2 regions of the Leuconostoc garlicum genome follow, and region 1 is predicted to be linked to the other one. Evidence: a T-box and tRNA genes for the amino acid it is inferred to sense, from the RefSeq annotation. Region 1 holds a T-box; the other holds one or more tRNA genes.
The links. The T-box of region 1 lies ahead of thrS (threonine--tRNA ligase). A T-box ahead of a tRNA ligase gene usually reads a tRNA of that ligase, here a tRNA-Thr.
Positions count from the first base shown of each region.

Region 2: it encodes a tRNA-Thr, which carries the amino acid that the T-box ahead of thrS (threonine--tRNA ligase) is inferred to sense. The anticodon was not compared.

Region 1 is NZ_CP016329.1:1,020,650-1,028,628, reverse strand. It holds gene thrS (threonine--tRNA ligase) at 1-1,177, opposite strand, end outside; T-box leader at 1,268-1,473, opposite strand; gene A9176_RS08965 (hypothetical protein) at 1,510-1,632, opposite strand; gene larD (D/L-lactic acid transporter LarD) at 1,721-2,440, opposite strand; gene A9176_RS05315 (flavodoxin) at 2,705-3,157, shown strand; gene A9176_RS05310 (YebC/PmpR family DNA-binding transcriptional regulator) at 3,234-3,956, opposite strand; gene A9176_RS05305 (phosphatidylglycerophosphatase A family protein) at 4,047-4,532, opposite strand; gene A9176_RS05300 (3-phosphoglycerate dehydrogenase family protein) at 4,549-5,727, opposite strand; gene serC (3-phosphoserine/phosphohydroxythreonine transaminase) at 5,724-6,812, opposite strand; tRNA gene A9176_RS05290 (tRNA-Leu) at 7,068-7,151, shown strand; gene A9176_RS05285 (CsbD family protein) at 7,702-7,920, opposite strand.
Region 2 is NZ_CP016329.1:534,169-542,147, forward strand. It holds gene A9176_RS02640 (pyridoxal phosphate-dependent aminotransferase) at 1-879, shown strand, start outside; rRNA gene A9176_RS02645 (16S ribosomal RNA) at 1,390-2,939, shown strand; tRNA gene A9176_RS02650 (tRNA-Ala) at 3,053-3,125, shown strand; rRNA gene A9176_RS02655 (23S ribosomal RNA) at 3,314-6,224, shown strand; rRNA gene rrf (5S ribosomal RNA) at 6,321-6,437, shown strand; tRNA gene A9176_RS02665 (tRNA-Ser) at 6,504-6,592, shown strand; tRNA gene A9176_RS02670 (tRNA-Val) at 6,596-6,668, shown strand; tRNA gene A9176_RS02675 (tRNA-Thr) at 6,708-6,780, shown strand; tRNA gene A9176_RS02680 (tRNA-Gly) at 6,788-6,859, shown strand; tRNA gene A9176_RS02685 (tRNA-Leu) at 6,865-6,948, shown strand; tRNA gene A9176_RS02690 (tRNA-Arg) at 6,954-7,027, shown strand; tRNA gene A9176_RS02695 (tRNA-Pro) at 7,094-7,167, shown strand; tRNA gene A9176_RS02700 (tRNA-Met) at 7,197-7,270, shown strand; tRNA gene A9176_RS02705 (tRNA-Ile) at 7,285-7,358, shown strand; tRNA gene A9176_RS02710 (tRNA-Ser) at 7,387-7,476, shown strand; tRNA gene A9176_RS02715 (tRNA-Met) at 7,505-7,578, shown strand; tRNA gene A9176_RS02720 (tRNA-Asp) at 7,581-7,654, shown strand; tRNA gene A9176_RS02725 (tRNA-Phe) at 7,677-7,749, shown strand; tRNA gene A9176_RS02730 (tRNA-Gly) at 7,781-7,851, shown strand; tRNA gene A9176_RS02735 (tRNA-Ile) at 7,877-7,950, shown strand.

The DNA of each region.
Region 1 (7,979 bases):
ATGTGTGACCATCGTTCAATGTCATTTCACGCACACGTGACAAACCAGTCAACGCACCTGACTTTTCATAACGGTGCATCATACCCAATTCCGCAATTCGGATTGGCAATTCACGATATGAACGTGGCTTGTGCTTGAAGACCATGATGTGTGATGGGCAGTTCATTGGGCGCAATTCGAGGAATTCGCCATCGCCCATGTCCATTGGTGGGAACATATCTTCACGGTAGTGATCCCAGTGACCAGATGTCTTATACAAGTTCAAGTTAGACAAAACGGGTGTATACACGTGTTGGTAACCATTGGCCAATTCTTTGTCGGTGATGTAACGTTCAACTTGACGGCGAATCGTTGCCCCATTTGGTAACCAAACTGGCAAACCTGAACCCACTTCTTGACTCGTAAAGAACAAGTCCATGTCACGACCAATCGTCCGGTGGTCACGTTCTTTAGCTTCTTCACGACGTTGCAATTCTGCTTCAACGTCGGCTTGCTTCCATTCCGCAATTCCATAAACACGTTGCATCATTGGGTTAGATGACTTACCACGCCAGTAAGCACCAGCCACTGATGTCAACTTAAAATGCTTCAACCAACCTGTTGATGGGACCAAACCACCCTTATCCAATTCAACATGATCGCCTTGGACAGCAATTGTGATTGTGGCATTTTCAGGCAAATCTGAAATCAATTCAACCTTATAAGGATCATCCGCAAACATCGCCAAAGCTTCGTCACGTGACACTTCGCGTGACACAATTGGCAAGTCTTCCTTGGCAATCTTGTGCATCATGGCTTCGATTTCAGCGAAATCTTCAACCGTCACTTGGTTACCGGCACCGTTATCTGTATCATAGTAGAAACCATTTTCAATAAATGGTCCCACGCCAAAGTGCATGTTAGCAAACTTTGGCAAACGCTTTAAGGCTTGTGCCAATAAGTGTGAGGCAGAATGACGCAACAAATCCAACGCTTCATCATCAGCCGTTGTAATTAATTGAAAATCACCGGATGCAGGAATGACATCATGCATACCCACATAAGCGCCGTCTAACTTAGCTGAAACTGACTTCTTGGCCAAAGACTTAGAAATACTTTCAGCGACAACCAATGGTGTTGTGCCTGCTGGGAATTCCTTCACTGCACCATCGGGAAAAGTAAGCTTAATTTCTGACATAATCGTTATTTCCTTTCACTGACGTTTGTGCTTCGACAAACGTTGATAACATTAAAAAAAACAAAAACGTCCCTTTGAGCCATTGCGACTCAAAGGGACGTTTTACCGTGGTACCACCCAAGTTCAGCACAAAATGTGCCACTCAAATGACAGTTAACGGTGTCACCCGGACAGCTTTCAGACTTTACTCACTGTCACTCAAAGGTAGTCTCGCCTGCACAAGCCACTCATTTCCACCAACCATGAGTTCTCTATTCGCTTGCTAACACTTGAGTTGTCCTTATCAACGTTATTGAAGTTAGTTTAGCACCATTTTGTTATTTTTGCAACAATTATTGTGGCGCTACGGCATCAAGTAAAATAGCCAGTGCTTCTTTTGCTTGAGCGTCATGATCTAAAATACCGTTGTCAAAAGCCACTTTCAAAGCATTATATTGTGATTCTGTTAATGTCATGATTTTTTCCTCTTTATTCATAGCGTATCTCAATTATAGCGAAGCCACCCTAAATTACAAGTGACCCATGCCAATAAAAAAAGGCCGATTAGAGGCCTAAATAGTATTTTGAAAATAGTGCTGCAAAAATCGCTCCCACAAATGGTGCGATACCTGGTACGAGGATACCGTACTTGAAATCAGCCGTTGTGCGATTTTTCCAAGGGATAATCGCATAAGCTAATCTTGGTCCCATATCACGTGCCAAGTTCATGGCAAAGCCAGTGGTACCACCAAGACCCATACCAATTGCCCAGACAAGGAACCCAACAGCCAACGGTACCATACCAGGCACATCCCCAGCCCGCGCTGAAATGGCCAAAATACTTGTCATAAAGATAAATGTCGCAAATGCTTCAACGAAGAAGTTGCGTGGTAAATTGCGAATTGCCGGTGCAGTTGAGAAAATGTTGCGCACAATGACTGGATCAATATCTTTTTCAGATAATTTGAATTGATCCGCATACATCACGTACACAATTAAGGATCCTACCAAAGCACCCAATATTTCAACCACACTCACGGCCAGGAAGTACCAAAAGTCAATTCGACCAAGCACTAATTGCACCATCGCCATCGCTGGGTTGATAAAGACATCACCAAAGACGAAAAGCACAATGCTAATGCCAAATCCCCACGTTGTGATTGCAAAAATGTGTCCGGACCCATGGTACTTCGTCCGATTCAATACATCGTCAGCGTGTACGCCGACACCGAAGATGATCATGAGCGCTGTGCCCATAAATTCAGCCAACAACTGGTGTATCATTTGTAATCTCCTAAGCGGTCGCAAATCTATCAAGAAGTCGCGGTTTTTTTATTAAATTTCCATTCCTAATCTTAAGGCCTTGCCTTTAACGTGTAAAGTCATTTTAGTGTTTTGTCAACAAATTGTCACATTGCGTGTTTTTATTCACGAACTCCAACTGTAATTTTAGTGCTTACTCCTTTATAATAAAGACTAACAATAAAATGGAGGATATGGCGACACGGTCAAACATTTCTGTTTAACCGCCCCATCACAAACATACTCATGCAGGCACACGTCGTATACGCAACAATTACCGGTAATAACGAAGAGGTCGCAGACATCGTCGTCGCAGCGTTTGAAGCCGCAAATATCGCCGTTAAAAAAACGGAAATCTCACAAACAGAAGTTGACGAATTTGAAGACGTTGATATTGCCGTCGTGGTGCCCTACACCTATGATCAAGGCTCACTGCCGGATGAAGGCTTAGATTTCTTTGAAGACTTGGCCGACGCCACCTTAGACCACGTTGTTTATGGTGTTGCGGGTTCAGGCGATACCTACTATTTGTCAGATTACTGTGTTGCTGTGCCAAAATTTGAAGCGCAATTTGCCAAAACGCAGGCCATTAAAGGCGCTGAAGGCGTTAAGGTTAATCTACGCCCAGACGAGACTGATACAGCTGCCCTAACAGCATTTGTACAGCAATTGATCGCCACTGCCAAAGCACAACACTAAAAAAGAACCTCGTATGTGGTGTACCCCGAAAGTTGCTTTAACTTTCGGGGTACACCGCACTTAATGAGGTTCTTTTTTAGTCAGCAGTGGTATAAACCGCCAAAACATCTTCGTTTTCTTCTAATTCGTCGACAAGCTTGTCTAACTTTTCACGATCTTCATCCGAAATTTCAGCCGGATTTTGCGCAATCATTGTGACTTCGGCTTCTTCAAAAACATAGCCGGCAGCTGTCATCGCTGATTCAACAGCTTGAAAATCAGCTGCCGTTGTGTAAATTTCAAAGACTTCGTCTTGTGTTTGCACATCTTCCGCACCAGCTTCCAATGCTGCTTCAAGTACCGTATCTTCATCCAAATCGGGAAAATCAGCACGGTTAATCGCTAAGTAACCTTTCCGATCGAATTGGAAGGCCACGGAACCACTTGTCCCAAGTGCCCCACCAAAATGCTTAAAGGAATTACGAATACTTGACACTGTACGGTTGATGTTGTCCGTTGATGCTTCAACTAAAATGGCAACACCAGCAGTCCCATAGCCTTCATAAGTCACTTCTTCAAACTTTTGACCACCGGCGCCTGACGCCTTATCTAATGCCCGTTGAATATTATCTTTTGGCATATTCGCAGCTTTAGCCTTTTCCACAACCAAACGCAATGACGCATTCATATTAGGATCAGCCCCACCGGCCTTAGCCGCTACATACAAATCATGTGCTAGTTTCTGGAAAATTTTACCACGCTTAGCATCTTGGGCGTTTTTACGGCCCTGGATGTTATGCCACTTACTATGTCCTGACATGTTAACATCTCCTTGATTTTGTCAATATGGTCTTAATTTTAACAAAAAAAAGCCTATCTGACTAGGCTTCTCTCGTGTCTTGCAGTGCTATTAATAGTTGTTGCCACCTAATAATTCGAGGTAAGTCATGGCTGAACTCGCAATTAATGCAGCTAAAATATCATCCAAATACACGTTAATGGTATCTGTCCGATCATTAATTTCACCAATCAATCCCGGCTTTAAATCATCTAGCAAACCGTAATGCACCGTTGCTGCAGCTGAGAATTGTTGCGTAATAGCAATTGCTAAAATTTCGTCAACGTTATGCCCATTCGCATCTCGTTGTAACCGCGCCTTTAAGGGTTGTGTTTCTGGCATTAACGCCGCTTGTTCATCGAGATAAATCGCCGTTAAAATAATATCGGCAACTTCATCTTTGTGGAGTACATGCTGTACCGCTGCTGTCAGTTTTTCGGTATCAATCGTATCATGGTACTTGTTCGTTAAAAAAGTCTGGGTACCAGCGGTAATATCAGCGATTGTCACACCACGTTCAGCTAACTTGCCAATCGCTGCTTCTTGCAAATCTTTCATCTTGTTTTTCCTATTCTTAAATCATGTCATTAACATAGCGACGAGTCAAAATCACGTGAGGAATTTCATCCAACGCCGTCTTCACATATTCTTGTTGTTCTGGCGTGAAATCATTAATTGCAACGAGTGTATACGCATAAGCGCCAACGGCACGATTGCTCAATTGTTCAATGTTGATGCCGTTGTCCCCAAAAAACTTCGAAATTTGACTGATCATGTTCGGCACATTTTCATGAATAATGCCAACACGATACTTCGTCACAAATGGTTCGTCAATATCTGGGTAGTTCACCGAATTAATAATGTTTCCCGTCGTCAAGTATTCGTCCAATTGCCGCGCCGCCATTAAGGCACTAGTATCTTCCGCTTCAATGGTTGAACCGCCAATATGTGGCGTAATAATCACCTTGGGATGATCAAACAACGCTTCGTCCGCAAAATCAGTAATATAAACGTGCAATGACCCACGATCGAGGGCATCCTTCGCAGCCAAATCATCCACAATGCCACCCCGTGACATGTTTAATAGCGCGGCACTTGGCTTCATTTTAGCTAAGCGGTCGGCATTAATAAAGAAATGATTTTTTTCTGTGTATGGAATATGCACCGTCACATAATCAGCCTGTTCAAGGACTTCATCGACTGTTTTGGCGCGCACAATGTGTCGGTCAATGCGCCATGCGGTATTGGCATTTAACCCTGGATCGTACCCAATCACATCCATATCCAAAGCCAACGCCGTGTTAGCTACTTTTGAACCAACATTACCGAGGCCAATGACACCCAATGTTTTCCCTGCTAACTCCGTTCCACGGTAACCGCCTTTATTCACTTCGGTCCGTAGTGAGACATCACCACCACGCGTTTCATTCGCAAAACCGATGGCCCCAACGACTGGTCGTGCCGCCAAAATCAACGCCGCAATGGTTAACTCTTTCACCGCATTCGCGTTACCGCCCGGTGTGTTAAATACAACAACACCACGTTTTGACAATTCTTCAACTGGAATATTGTTAAAACCAGCCCCTGCTCGGACAACGGCCCGAACGCTATCAGCAATTGGTTCATCATGCAAACTCTGCGACCGAAGGATAATGCCCTTTGGTTCGCCTTCACCATCAATTTCATAGCCATGTGCGGTCAGATAGTCCAAACCTTTGGCACTGATCGCATTATAGGTTTTAATATTTGTCATGCTTGTTCTGCTTCTACTTTCTTTAAAAACGTAATTAAGGCATCAACGGCTGCAATAGGTTGGGCGTTATAGAGCGAAGCTCTAAAGCCACCTACGGAGCGATGACCACCAAGATTAAATAAGCCCGTTTCAGTCGCCTGTTTAACGATGGCTTTGTCACGCACTAAGTCACCAGTGGTAAAGACCACGTTTGTCAATGACCGCGCGGCACGTTCAACCGGTGCCGTGTAAAAAGTTGATTGGTCTAAATAATCATAGAGGCGATTAGCCTTTTCAAGATTGCGGTCATACATCGCCGACACGCCACCTTGTGCGATGACCCAATCCAACACCAAGTTCAAGGCATAAATCGCAAATACTGGCGACGTATTATACATGGACTGTTTGTCAATGTGGTTTTGGTAGCGCATCATTGGCCCAACCCCTGTGAGATCCTGTTCAGCCAACCAGTCTTTTTTTAGAATCGCCACCGTCACGCCTGCGGGTCCCAAATTTTTTTGACCGCCAGCAAAAATCGCATCAAAATCCGTCACTTGATACGGTTCCGCTAAAATATTAGAACTCATGTCAGCGACCAGGCGTCCTGAGGTTTGGGGCAGATTATCTTGATGGAAAGTTGCCCCTTCGATTGTATTATTCGTCACAATATGTAGGTAATCATAGGCCGTTGCCTCAAAATCAGTCGGTAAACTTGGTAATCCTTGATAGTTTTGTGTCTTGGTACTGTCAAGTATCGTCACATCTTTACCTAACTGTGTTGCAGCTTCGCCCGCTTTCGCCGCAAAATTCCCTGAATCCAAAATGGCAATTTTTTGTTGCTGTGTCGCGAAATTTAACGGCATCATTTCAAATTGTAATGAGCCGCCACCTTGTAAAAAGACAACAGCATAGTCTGCCGGAATTTGCATCAGCTGGCGTAATTTTTGTTCAGCTTCGGCTACAATATCTTGAAACTGTTGCGATCGATGAGAAATTTCAACGATGCTCATATGTGTGTGTTCGTTCTTTTCAAACTCTTGTTTGATTTGGGTGATTACAGCTTCTGGCAATACACCGGGTCCAGCTGAAAAGTTATACGTTGTCATCATGATTATGTGCGCTTGCACACCCTCCAATCGGTTACAAAATCACAACGGGATACGTTGTAATTCACGAACATTATCAACCGCAATCGGTCGAAATCAACATTTTAAGTGAACTAACGTTGTGAAAGAATGCCGGTAAACCAGCGCAATAACAAACATTAATGAGAAATCCACTGTTGTTTTATATCTTACTATATTGCTAATGAAAGTCAATCTTTTCATTTATAGAAAAGTTTAGTATACTAATCAAGTAATGCCGCTGTGGCGGAACTGGCAGACGCGTACCGTTCAGGTCGGTATGGGAGCAATCTCGTGCAGGTTCGATTCCTGTCAGCGGCATATTTAACCGTTTTACCATATTATTGGTAGAACGGTTTTTTGTTGCTTAAGCCTTGATACGTCAGGGTTTTGAGTGTTCACTAGAATATAATTAAATTCATTTAAATTCACTATTTTGGTGTTACAGTGCTACAATAGTGCTACAAATTAAGGCTACAAAAAAAGACCAAGCCAGGGAGTGGTCGGTCACTGGTATCAAGGCGTCGACGACTGTTTGTAGCAAATAAAATTCAGAAGCCATCTAACACAACCGAATTAACGGTCATTTTTTATCATTAATAAAAAAAGACCTATATCTGATGTAGGTCGTTTATATTTATCCAAAAACCCAGTGCTTAATCATAAATGTGGAGAATTTATAGAACATATCTTCAAACATGTTCCAAGGAAAGGGATAATTTTTCTTATTGTAGAGAAAACTATGATTAAACACTGGGTCAGCGTAGATACGCTATAAGTAAATTTATCACACTATTGTATTTTTTTCAAAATATATTTATTTTCAACAAAAAAAGACCCAACCAGATAATCCAGTTAGGCGGGTTTTAAATTACTTATCAATTTCTTTCTTGCTGTCTTCTTTGTAGTCGTCCAGAGTATCTTTGACGGCTTCCTTTACATCAGAGAATGTTTCCTTTACTTTTCCAAGAACACCTTGAGCCTTACCCTCTGCCTCACGTGTCTTGTCCCCGGTAACTTTGCCTTCTACTTCTTTTGCCTTACCAGCAACTTGGTCTTTGGCGCTATCAAACTTTTCTTCGAGTGACATAATAATGATCTCCTTAGATTTTTATTTGATGTTACAATTTAATGATACCACTGTTTGTT
Region 2 (7,979 bases), 490 kb from region 1:
AAAATTGGTTTAGTTGAATTGCCATTGGCTCTAATGAATCCAGGCGAAACCTTGTTGTTACCAAATCCTGGTTATCCTGATTATTGGTCGGGGGCAGCGTTAGGTCGTGTCGCGGTTGAACAAGTTGAATTAAAAAGAGAGAATGATTTCTTAATTGACTACGATGACATTCCGACTGATGTCGCACAACGCGCAAAGTTTCTTTATATGAACTATCCGAATAATCCAACGGGGGCTGTAGCAACGGCAGACTTTTATGAGCAAACAGTCGCCTTTGCAAAGCAAAACCAGGTTGGGATTATATCGGACTTTGCTTATGGGGCTATTGGGTTTGATGGGCATCAACCACGATCCTTTATGCAAACACCGGGCGCAAAGACTGTTGGTATTGAAACCTATACCTTTTCAAAAACATTTAATATGGCTGGGTGGCGTGTCGGTTTTGCGGTTGGGAATGCTGACATGATTGACGCTATTAATGTCTTGCAAGATCATTTGTTTGTCTCGCTATTTCCGGCTGTTCAAGATGCAGCGATTGCGGCATTAGCACACTATCATGATCAAAATAGTGCGGTTGCCAATTTGGTACAAGTCTATCAACAACGGCGTGATGCTTTTATCCAAGCTGTTCGCACCTATAATTGGGAACCGTATGTCCCTAAGGGGGCGTTTTATGTCCTAATGCCAGTACCAGCGGGTTATACATCTGCAAGCTTTGCTGATTTACTCTTGGAAGAAGCCAATGTGGCAGTGGCTGATGCGTCGGGGTTCGGGGATGCAGGAGCGGGGTACGTGAGAGTCAGCCTGACGACTGATACAGTACGGTTAGTTGAAGCCGCACGTCGCATTGGCGAATTATCAGTATTTAAAACGCACTAAACGGTAGTATTACAGGCCAATCCGGACACGGATTGGCCTGTAATTTTAAAATCGTGAAAAAAGGGGTTGACGCAGGGAGATAAAGGCGGTATATTAGTATATGTTCTAACGGCGGCGGACAAGCAAGCGGTTACAGTGAGAAATTTCTGAAATAAAATTTCGAAAGAAGTAGTTGACAAGCGAGACGCAACGTAGTAGAATAATAAAGTTGTCTTAGCGGTGCGAAAGCGCAGCGGGGATGATTACAAAAAAACATTTTGAAAAAAGGTGTTGACAAGTAATCAACCACGTGATAAGATAGTATAGTTGTCTCAGCGACAACAAGTAGCACATTGAAAACTGAACAAAACTTTGAACAAACGAATCTGTTACTAGTTATTAGCAGTAATAACTAAAACAAATTTGCGAAGTCAATTCGTAACAAACAATAAACGGATAGTCGTTATAGAGATATAGCAATTAGTCAGTTTAATCGAAGAGTACATCTTCAAACGATGAATTTAATTCATTTAAATTGAGAGTTTGATCCTGGCTCAGGATGAACGCTGGCGGCGTGCCTAATACATGCAAGTCGAACGCGCAGCGAAAGGTGCTTGCACCTTTCAAGCGAGTGGCGAACGGGTGAGTAACACGTGGATAACCTGCCTCAAGGCTGGGGATAACATTTGGAAACAGATGCTAATACCGAATAAAACTTAGTATCGCATGATACAAAGTTGAAAGGCGCTACGGCGTCACCTAGAGATGGGTCCGCGGTGCATTAGTTAGTTGGTGGGGTAAAGGCCTACCAAGACAATGATGCATAGCCGAGTTGAGAGACTGATCGGCCACATTGGGACTGAGACACGGCCCAAACTCCTACGGGAGGCTGCAGTAGGGAATCTTCCACAATGGGCGAAAGCCTGATGGAGCAACGCCGCGTGTGTGATGAAGGCCTTAGGGTCGTAAAGCACTGTTGTATGGGAAGAAATGCTAGAATAGGGAATGATTCTAGTTCGACGGTACCATACCAGAAAGGGACGGCTAAATACGTGCCAGCAGCCGCGGTAATACGTATGTCCCGAGCGTTATCCGGATTTATTGGGCGTAAAGCGAGCGCAGACGGTTGATTAAGTCTGATGTGAAAGCCCGGAGCTCAACTCCGGAATGGCATTGGAAACTGGTTAACTTGAGTGTTGTAGAGGTAAGTGGAACTCCATGTGTAGCGGTGGAATGCGTAGATATATGGAAGAACACCAGTGGCGAAGGCGGCTTACTGGACAACAACTGACGTTGAGGCTCGAAAGTGTGGGTAGCAAACAGGATTAGATACCCTGGTAGTCCACACCGTAAACGATGAATACTAGGTGTTAGGAGGTTTCCGCCTCTTAGTGCCGAAGCTAACGCATTAAGTATTCCGCCTGGGGAGTACGACCGCAAGGTTGAAACTCAAAGGAATTGACGGGGACCCGCACAAGCGGTGGAGCATGTGGTTTAATTCGAAGCAACGCGAAGAACCTTACCAGGTCTTGACATCCTTTGAAGCTTCTAGAGATAGAAGTGTTCTCTTCGGAGACAAAGTGACAGGTGGTGCATGGTCGTCGTCAGCTCGTGTCGTGAGATGTTGGGTTAAGTCCCGCAACGAGCGCAACCCTTATTGTTAGTTGCCAGCATTCAGTTGGGCACTCTAGCGAGACTGCCGGTGACAAACCGGAGGAAGGCGGGGACGACGTCAGATCATCATGCCCCTTATGACCTGGGCTACACACGTGCTACAATGGCGTATACAACGAGTTGCCAACCCGCGAGGGTGAGCTAATCTCTTAAAGTACGTCTCAGTTCGGACTGCAGTCTGCAACTCGACTGCACGAAGTCGGAATCGCTAGTAATCGCGGATCAGCACGCCGCGGTGAATACGTTCCCGGGTCTTGTACACACCGCCCGTCACACCATGGGAGTTTGTAATGCCCAAAGCCGGTGGCCTAACCTTATGGAGGGAGCCGTCTAAGGCAGGACAGATGACTAGGGTGAAGTCGTAACAAGGTAGCCGTAGGAGAACCTGCGGCTGGATCACCTCCTTTCTAAGGATAATCGGAAAGTGACAGTACATTAGATTGTAAATTTGGGAGTTCAAAGTTTTGTTTAGTTTTGAGTGTGGTACTGTAATAGGTATCATGGTCAAAAATGATCCTATGGGGAATTAGCTCAGCTGGGAGAGCACCTGCTTTGCAAGCAGGGGGTCAGCGGTTCGATCCCGCTATTCTCCATAGACAACTGAAAGGTTGTCGGGGTTGTACATTGAAAACTGAATAGTAACAAATTCTTTTAAATAATTGAAAAATTAATTAAATTGAACCGAGAAACAACACAAAAAAGTTCTTTAATAAAGAACGGTTTAATCGCAGGTCTGAAAAAAGACCAACTCATAAACTTAAACCACAACTACGGTTGTATAGGTTAAGTTAATAAGGGCGCGTGGTGGATGCCTTGGCACTAGGAGCCGATGAAGGACGTGACTAACTACGATAAGCTTTGGTGAGCGGTAAGTACGCTATGACCCAGAGATTTCCGAATGGGGAAACCCAACTCGAAGAGAGTTGTCATTATCTGAATACATAGGATAATGACGGAACACGCTGTGAACTGAAACATCTCATTAGCAGCAGGAGAAGAAAGAAAAATCGATTCCCTAAGTAGCGGCGAGCGAAAAGGGAAGAGCCCAAACCAGAGTGCTTGCACTCTGGGGTTGTAGGACTGATATATAGGAGTTACAAAAGTGTTTTATAGCAGAACAAGCTGGGAAGCTTGGCTATAGAGGGTGATAGCCCCGTACGCGAAATAAAGCACCCTCCTTTCAGTATCCTGAGTACGGCCGGACACGTGAAATCCGGTCGGAATCTGCGGGGACCATCCCGTAAGGCTAAATACTCCCTAGTGACCGATAGTGAACCAGTACCGTGAGGGAAAGGTGAAAAGCACCCCGGAAGGGGAGTGAAATAGTTCCTGAAACCACGACGCCTACAAGAAGTCAGAGCCCGTTAATGGGTGATGGCGTGCCTTTTGTAGAATGAACCGGCGAGTTACGGTATCGTGCAAGGTTAAGGTGGAAAGACCGGAGCCGCAGCGAAAGCGAGTGTGAATAGCGCGAATAGTACGATGCTGTAGACCCGAAACCAGGTGACCTACCCATGGTCAGGATGAAGGTGAGGTAAAACTTACTGGAGGTCCGAACCGGTGCATGTTAAAAAATGCTCGGATGAACTGTGGGTAGCGGTGAAATTCCAAACGAACTTGGAGATAGCTGGTTCTCTCCGAAATAGCTTTAGGGCTAGCCTCATTATTAGCATACTGGAGGTAGAGCACTGTTAAGCCTAGGGGCCCACCTCGGGTTACCAAAGTTTGATAAACTCCGAATGCCAGATATGTATGAATGGGAGTCAGACGATGAGTGATAAGATCCACCGTCGAAAGGGGAACAGCCCAGATCGCCAGTTAAGGTCCCTAAATATATGTTAAGTGGAAAACGATGTGATAGTGCATAGACAACTAGGATGTTGGCTTAGAAGCAGCCACCATTTAAAGAGTGCGTAATAGCTCACTAGTCGAGTGCCATTGCGCGGAAAATGTACCGGGGCTAAACATATTACCGAAACTGCGGGTGCACGTAAGTGCGCGATAGGAGAGCGTTGTAAGGGCAATGAAGGTAGACCGTGAGGACTGCTGGAGCGCTTACAAGTGAGAATGCCGGTATGAGTAGCGAAAGACAGGTGAGAATCCTGTCCACCGAATGACTAAGGTTTCCTGGGGAAGGCTCGTCCACCCAGGGTTAGTCGGGACCTAAGGCGAGGCTGAGAAGCGTAGTCGATGGATAACAGGTTGAGATTCCTGTACCAGTAGTAATGCGTTTGACCGATGGAGGGACGCAGGAGGCTACCAGATGCGCACTGATGGATATGTGCGTGCAAGCAGTAAGTCTTGTAGAGAGTGAAATGCTTTCTACTATAAGGACAAGCTGTGATGCGGATCGAAATAAAGTAGAGAAGTCTGAGACGTCACACTGCCGAGAAAAGCTTCTAGGAAGTATTACACTGCCCGTACCGCAAACCGACACAGGTAGTCGAGTGGAGAACACTAAGGTGAGCGAGAGAACCCTCGTTAAGGAACTCGGCAAAATGACCCCGTAACTTCGGGAGAAGGGGTGCTCATGGCAACATGAGCCGCAGTGAATAGGCCCAGGCGACTGTTTATCAAAAACACAGGTTTCTGCAAAATCGTAAGATGAAGTATAGGGGCTGACGCCTGCCCGGTGCTGGAAGGTTAAAAGGAGTGCTTAGCTTCGGCGAAGGTACGAATTGAAGCCCCAGTAAACGGCGGCCGTAACTATAACGGTCCTAAGGTAGCGAAATTCCTTGTCGGGTAAGTTCCGACCCGCACGAAAGGCGTAACGATCTGGGCACTGTCTCAACGAGGGACTCGGTGAAATTTAAATACCCGTGAAGATGCGGGTTACCCGCGACAGGACGGAAAGACCCCATGGAGCTTTACTGTAGCTTGATATTGAATGTTTGTGCTGCTTGTACAGAATAGGTAGGAGACGAAGAAGTTTGGACGCCAGTCTAGACGGAGTCGAAATGTGGGATACTACCCTCGTTGTATGAACATTCTAACACTGGTCGCTTATCGCGATCGTGGACAGTGTCTGGCGGGCAGTTTGACTGGGGCGGTCGCCTCCTAAAAGGTAACGGAGGCGCTCAAAGGTTTGCTCAGAATGGTTGGAAATCATTCGTAGCGTGTAAAGGCATAAGCAAGCTTGACTGCGAGAGTTACAACTCGAGCAGGTACGAAAGTAGGACTTAGTGATCCGGTGGTTCCGCATGGAAGGGCCATCGCTCAACGGATAAAAGCTACCCTGGGGATAACAGGCTCATCTCCCCCAAGAGTCCACATCGACGGGGAGGTTTGGCACCTCGATGTCGGCTCATCGCATCCTGGGGCTGTAGTCGGTCCCAAGGGTTGGGCTGTTCGCCCATTAAAGCGGTACGCGAGCTGGGTTCAGAACGTCGTGAGACAGTTCGGTCCCTATCCGTCGCGGGCGCAGGAAATTTGAGAGGAGTTGCCCTTAGTACGAGAGGACCGGGGTGAACAAACCGCTGGTGTACCAGTTGTTCCGCCAGGAGCATCGCTGGGTAGCTATGTTTGGATGAGATAAACGCTGAAAGCATCTAAGTGTGAAACTCGCCTCGAGATGAGATTTCCCATTCTTTATGAAGTAAGACCCCTTAGAGATGATGAGGTAGATAGGCTAGAAGTGGAAGTACAGTGATGTATGTAGCGGACTAGTACTAATAGGTCGAGGACTTAACCAAAGTCTAGTACAGGAATGTACAACAAGCAAGATTATGAGTGGTTCAATTTAAAAGAAGAATTTGATACTATTTAGTTTTGAGTGAATAACTCAAAGGTGTCGTGTCGATAGCATAGAGGACACACCTGTTCCCATTCCGAACACAGAAGTTAAGCTCTATCACGCCGAAAGTAGTTGCCGGATCGCTGGCTGCGAGGATAGGAAGATGCGATGCCGTACATAGGAAGTGCTCTGAGAAGAGTGCTTTTGCTTTATATAAAGAGAGAGAACGGAAGATTTCGGAGAGGTGTCCGAGTCTGGCCGAAGGAGCATGGTTGGAAACCATGTAAGCAAGGAATTGTTTCGAGGGTTCGAATCCCTTCCTCTCCATATGGACGCTTAGCTCAGCTGGGAGAGCACCTGCCTTACAAGCAGGGGGTCACAGGTTCGATCCCTGTAGCGTCCATTGACGAAAGTCAAAACCGGCACGTCGGGATAAAGCGATGCCGACTTAGCTCAGTTGGTAGAGCACCGCTCTTGTAAAGCGGGGGTCGAAGGTTCGAGTCCTTTAGTCGGCATGTTCATGCGGAAGTAGTTCAGTGGTAGAACATCACCTTGCCATGGTGGGGGTCGCGGGTTCGAATCCCGTCTTCCGCTTCTATGCCGGCGTGGCGGAATAGGCAGACGCACAGGACTTAAAATCCTGCGATAGAAATATCGTACCGGTTCGATCCCGGTCGCCGGCATATATGCACCTATAGCGCAATTGGATAGAGCGTCTGACTACGAATCAGGAGGTTGCAGGTTCGACTCCTGCTAGGTGCATAGAGGTTGAAGGAATTCAAACTCTTTTTTTAAGTTTAAAGGGGCAGAAGCTCTCGTAGAACTTTTCGGGACGTAGCTCAGCTTGGTAGAGCACCTGGTTTGGGACCAGGGGGTCGCAGGTTCGAATCCTGTCGTCCCGATTGACAAACCAAAATTTGTCAAAGACGATCGCGGTGTAGCTCAGCTGGCTAGAGCGTCCGGTTCATACCCGGGAGGTCGAGGGTTCGATCCCCCCTGCCGCGATAGGCTCGAAAAAAGGACCTTTAGCTCAGTTGGTTAGAGCAGACGGCTCATAACCGTCCGGTCGTTGGTTCGAGTCCAACAAGGTCCATGCAGGACAAGAAAAAGCAACAGATGATGGAGAATTACCCAAGTCTGGCTGAAGGGAACGGTCTTGAAAACCGTCAGGTCGAGAAATCGGCGCGTGGGTTCGAATCCCACATTCTCCTTAGGTAGAGATACCAAACATAATATTATCGCGGGATGGAGCAGTCTGGTAGCTCGTCGGGCCCATAACCCGAAGGTCGTAGGTTCAAATCCTGCTCCCGCAATTGGTCGCATGGTCTAGTTGGTTAGGACGCCTGCCTGTCACGCAGGAGATCGCGGGTTCGAGCCCCGCTGTGACCGTTTAGTATGAAAGTGCTAAGATGGCTCTGTAGCTCAGTTGGTAGAGCATACGATTGAAGCTCGTAGTGTCGGCGGTTCGATTCCGTCCAGCGCCATGGATACCAGAGGTATCAGACAGAAAGCTTTGCGAATGTAGTTCAATGGTAGAATTCCAGCCTTCCAAGCTGGCTATGCGGGTTCGATTCCCGTCATTCGCTTTATGTTTAGGAATAGACATAAGAGGGGCCTGTAGCTCAGTTGGTTAGAGCACTGTGTTGATAACGCAGGGGTCACAGGTTCGAGTCCTGTCAGGCCCATCAATAAGAGAGGTAGCGTAAAGCTGCCT